2 regions of the Moorella naiadis (nom. illeg.) genome follow, and region 2 is predicted to be linked to the other one. Evidence: riboswitches for the same ligand, from Rfam matches in the RefSeq annotation. Region 2 holds a riboswitch; the other holds the start of a gene.
What was found. A riboswitch is a leader RNA that binds a small molecule or an ion and turns the genes downstream of it on or off. The one in region 2 is predicted to bind cobalamin.
Positions count from the first base shown of each region.

Region 1 (2,198 bases), on a different contig from region 2:
ACCGCCAGAGCCAGGCTTAAAAGAATGATTGTCAATATTTTATGACTTGCCAGCCGGGCATAAAAATCGCCCTCGGCATCGCCGGTAGCATTTTTCCCGGCCATCCTACTATGCATCATTAATGCCCCCTTAAGTGGGTAGACACTTATACCCGGACTTAACCCCCGCGTCTTCCAAGGATGAAAAAAGAAGGTTGGCAGGTTAGCTTATTTAGATTCCGGGTAAACCCAGGTACCCTTTAATTCCATGTGGTAGAACTCCTGCAGTAACTGGCGGTGAACAGCTTCCGGGTCGAGGTCGGCAAAAACGCCGGGGTGGAACCATTTGGCCCAGTAAAGGGAACCGATTACCGACCTGATCCCGGTGCCCAGGCCCCAGCTCATGATATAGACCTTTTTCTGGCTAACCGCGGTTGTTTGCTTCAATGCCGGCCGGGCCAGGATTTCATCATAAAGGGCTTTCATTTTATCCGCGGCGTCCCGGCTGGCCATGCAGATAATGACCTGGGGGTCTTGCCCGGCCAGCCATTCAGGAGTCAGTTCGGGATATTTAACCTTCTGGCCGGCGGCAATATTTTTACCGCCTGATAAGGCAATACGGTCGGCAGCAGGGGTTTTATCGCCGGCACTGTAGTAAGGTTTATTCCACTCGTAGTAAACCCGGGGCTTTTTGTCCTCAGGTATCTTGGCTACCCTTTCCTTAATAATCTGGTAGTATTTATCGCTAAAGGCAATAAGTTTGGCCGCTGTTTCCTCTTTCCCCGTCAGTTCGCCCATTTGTTTAGTTACTAGGGCGGTTTCGTGGGGATAAGAAGTCGTATAGACCAGGACCGGCAGGCCGGCCTCTTCCAGCTTGGCCCGCAGGTCGTCCTTCAACATGGTATCGGCAATGACTACATCCGGGGCGCTCTGGATGATGGTTTCCAGGTTGGGAGCAAAAGAAGATTTAGCCATGACCGGGATTTTCTCCAGAGCAGCCGGGAAGATCGAGTAGCCGTCACGCCCGATGATCTTATCAGCGCTGCCTAAAGCATAAAGAATTTCTGACACACCCGAAGTAATACAAACGATTTTATCCACTGGGCAGGAAATTTTTACTTCTTTGCCGGTGCCGTCAACAAACGTTTTGACTGTTTTCCTGGTATTACCGTTTTGAGTGCCAGTTGTTTTGCTGCTACACCCGGTTACAAAGATTATTACCAGCATTAGCAGGCATATTAACCTGGCGGTAAAACTATATTTTTTGCTCAACATTTTTGATAGCCTCCTCCTTGATTTTTTTACAACGAGCAGGACTCCTGGCTCAGGTTCACCGGCACCGCATTATTGCCACCATCAAAAAAACGGCCTGATCTAACACCTCCCAGCGAACTCCCCGGGCGGGTTAGAATAGGCCGTCCTTCTACCGCTCCCGGCGCATCGGGGACTTCCAGTTATCTGCTCCTTTGGAAGCACCTTGCCGGACCGGCTGGCTGCATTTAAGCCTGGCCCCTCGGGGCCAGACGCCTATCCTTATAAAATTAAACCCCTGCTCCAATATGAACAGGGGGAGTGCCCGTTCCCCATCCTGCGTAGGGAGCATCAGCTACTGCAGCAAGCACCAGGTCTCCTGGCTCGGGTTCTCCGCTCCCCCACGCCTTCCCAGTCCAGCACTCAGCCCCTGCAGTTGCACCGTCCCGAGTACTTCTTAAAAAAGATAACCCGTAGCGGTAGAGATCTTGCTGAGTGCCGGACCAGTGGCCTGTTGTGGGGTCACTCCCCCTTACAGTGGCGCGACCGCGCCGGCTTTGCACCGGCTTCCCTTGATGCTAACCGGATATTGTTTTTATATACTCATTCTTCTTCTACTAAAAACCATAAAATCCTTCCTTGGCTAATTAATTTGCCTCCTTTGGATGCCCTGTTAACACGAAAATAACCCTATTTTCATGTTTGGTTGTTCCCTGCGAGGCATGGCCGATTAGTAAGAAGACTTTTTCTTACAAATTAATATTTTTGTGTCCAAGGCGTCGCCTAATTTGCAAAGGCTGGTGCCTCCGAATTCATCTGTTTCTATGATCCGTTCAATAAAAAAGTATCTCTCAAGAAGTTTGAGGTAATCTTCATAAAAAATGTCCCCGGCAAACTCATAGACCCTCCTTTGCTTCTTTAAAAAAACATCAAAGCTTGTCAGATTCCATTCAAAATCCAGCAATATAT
Region 1 covers NZ_JAXGFQ010000009.1:101,364-103,561, reverse strand. The annotation lists gene SDD30_RS07955 (FecCD family ABC transporter permease) at 1-119, opposite strand, end outside; gene SDD30_RS07950 (ABC transporter substrate-binding protein) at 207-1,253, opposite strand; cobalamin riboswitch at 1,602-1,802, opposite strand.
Region 1: linked by a shared signal. The riboswitch ahead of SDD30_RS07950 (ABC transporter substrate-binding protein) and the one ahead of SDD30_RS03895 (ABC transporter ATP-binding protein) in region 2 are both predicted to bind cobalamin.

Region 2 (2,198 bases):
GCATTGAGAATCGTCAGCCCCTGTTTCTTGACGAACACCTGGAGCGCCTTACCAACAGTGCTTTGCACCTGGGCTGGCCACCACCTGCAAAGGAGACTATCAATATCCCCTTCCAGGAGGCCATCGCTAGAAGAGGCGTAACTATCGGCCGCGCCCGTCTTAATTTTTTCCAGGGCCGGGAGGGTTTTAACCTGCTCCTGGCGGTAAATGACGGCCTGCCCTATACCCCTCAGGAGTACCATCGAGGCTGCCCGGCAGCCATTGTGAGCATACCTCGCAACCAGCGTTCCCCCCTGGCCGGATTGAAGACCATGAACTATCTGGAAAACCTCCTGGCCCTGGCCGAGGCCCGGTCCAGGGGAGCCCGCGAGGCCCTGCTCCTGAACCTGGATGGTTACCTGGCCGAAGGCAGCCGCAGCAATCTTTTTATTGTTTCTGATGATGCCCTCTATACCCCCGATCCGGCCAGCGGCCCCCTCCCCGGCCTGGCCCGTGCCCGGGTCCTGAAAATAGCTACCGGCCTGGGCCTGATGGTAAAAGAAGAACCTTTACCACCGGAGGCGCTCGCTACAGCAAGGGAAGCCTTCCTGACCAACAGCCTGATGGAAATCCTCCCCCTGACGCAGGTAGACGGCCGTCCCGTTGGTGATGGCCACCCCGGACCGGTGACGACCCTGCTTCAAACCTGTTATCAGGAGAAAAAGGCTGCTGCCCGCGGCTAAAAAAGCCCCTGCCACTTCACTTTTGCCAGGTTAATTGCCCAAGCATCCGGGTTATCCGGGGTTGGAAAACCCTCCCGGTTAAGATATGTTGGCGCCTTACCTGCCTTGATCGGCTTCTAAAAGAACTCCTGCCGACTATTTACTCCCTCTAAGATACGGTGGATCTGGCGGTTTTTTTAAGCTCCTGGCAGGAATTTTCGACCGGGCGTCGTATATTTTTAGTAACAAGAAACCTTATGAAGCGTCGGAGGTGCCCGCTGCCTAAGCGGGAGAATAGGGAATCAGGTGTCAATCCTGAGCGGACCCGCCACTGTGTCCGGGGAGGAGCCTGCCAAGACCACCCTGCGGGGGAAGGTGCAGGAGTTCCGGTGATCCGGGAGCCAGGAGACCTGCCCCGGCGTGGACCTGTTGTGGCGGATGATGGTAAAATCCCCACCCATTAATTGGGTGGGGATTTTTGTTTTCGGGGGTGAAGGCGCGTGATCCGAGCAACAATTAAGTCTTTTTCTTACCCCGGCAGCGCAACCGTCCTTAAAGATATCGACCTGCACATCCAGGAGGGGGAGTTTGTCGTCATCACCGGGGTATCCGGGGCGGGTAAGTCCACCCTGGCCCGCTGCCTGGCAGGGGCGATACCCCATTTTTTCCCCGGCCGGTTGGTGGGCGAGGTAAGAGTCAAGAGCCGCGAGCTGGCCTCCTTGACCCTGCCGGCCATAGCCACCTTTATGGCCTATGTCGACCAGGAACCCCAGAACCAGCTCTTTCACCTCAGCGTTGCTGAAGACGTGGCCTTCGGGGCCGGCAACCTGGGCCTGGAAAGGGAGGAGATCCGTGCCCGGGTCGATGGTGCCCTCACCTTCGTCGGCGGCCGGCACCTGGCAACCAGGAGCCCCATCACCCTCTCCGGGGGCGAACTGCAGCGCTGCGCCCTGGCCACCTATATCGCCATGGCCCCCCGGGTGATGATCCTCACCGTGGCCCTTAACGCCCTGATCGAGAAAAAGGGGGTGAAGACGGCCCTCATCACCACTGCCGGTTTCCGGGATGCCCTGGAAATCAGGCGCTCCCGGAGAAAGAACCAATGGGATTTCCGGGCTCCGGTACCGCCGGTCCTGGTACCGCGACGGCTGCGCTTCGGCCTCCGGGAGAGGATGGATTACCGGGGCGTCCCGCTACTCCCACTAGACCGGGAGCAACTGGCCGCCATTGCCGCCCAGCTGGAGGCGTAAGGCGTCGCGGCCGTGGCGGTATGCCTGCTTTTTGCTTTTAAAAATCCCGCCCACGAACAGGAGGTAGGCGCTTACCTCCGCCGCCGCCTGCCGGGGGTATTCATCTCCCTCTCTTCCGAGGTATCCCCCCGCCTGGGGGAGTATGAACGAACCTCGACCACGGTTTTAAACGCCGCTTTAAGCCCCCTCCTGGCCGACCACCTGGAGGAGCTCCAAGCCTTTTTCGCCGGGGAAGGCATGAAGGGTC
Region 2 covers NZ_JAXGFQ010000004.1:98,024-100,221, forward strand. The annotation lists gene SDD30_RS03890 (aminotransferase class IV) at 1-722, shown strand, start outside; cobalamin riboswitch at 954-1,132, shown strand; gene SDD30_RS03895 (ABC transporter ATP-binding protein) at 1,202-1,951, shown strand; gene SDD30_RS03900 (hydantoinase/oxoprolinase family protein) at 1,964-2,198, shown strand, end outside.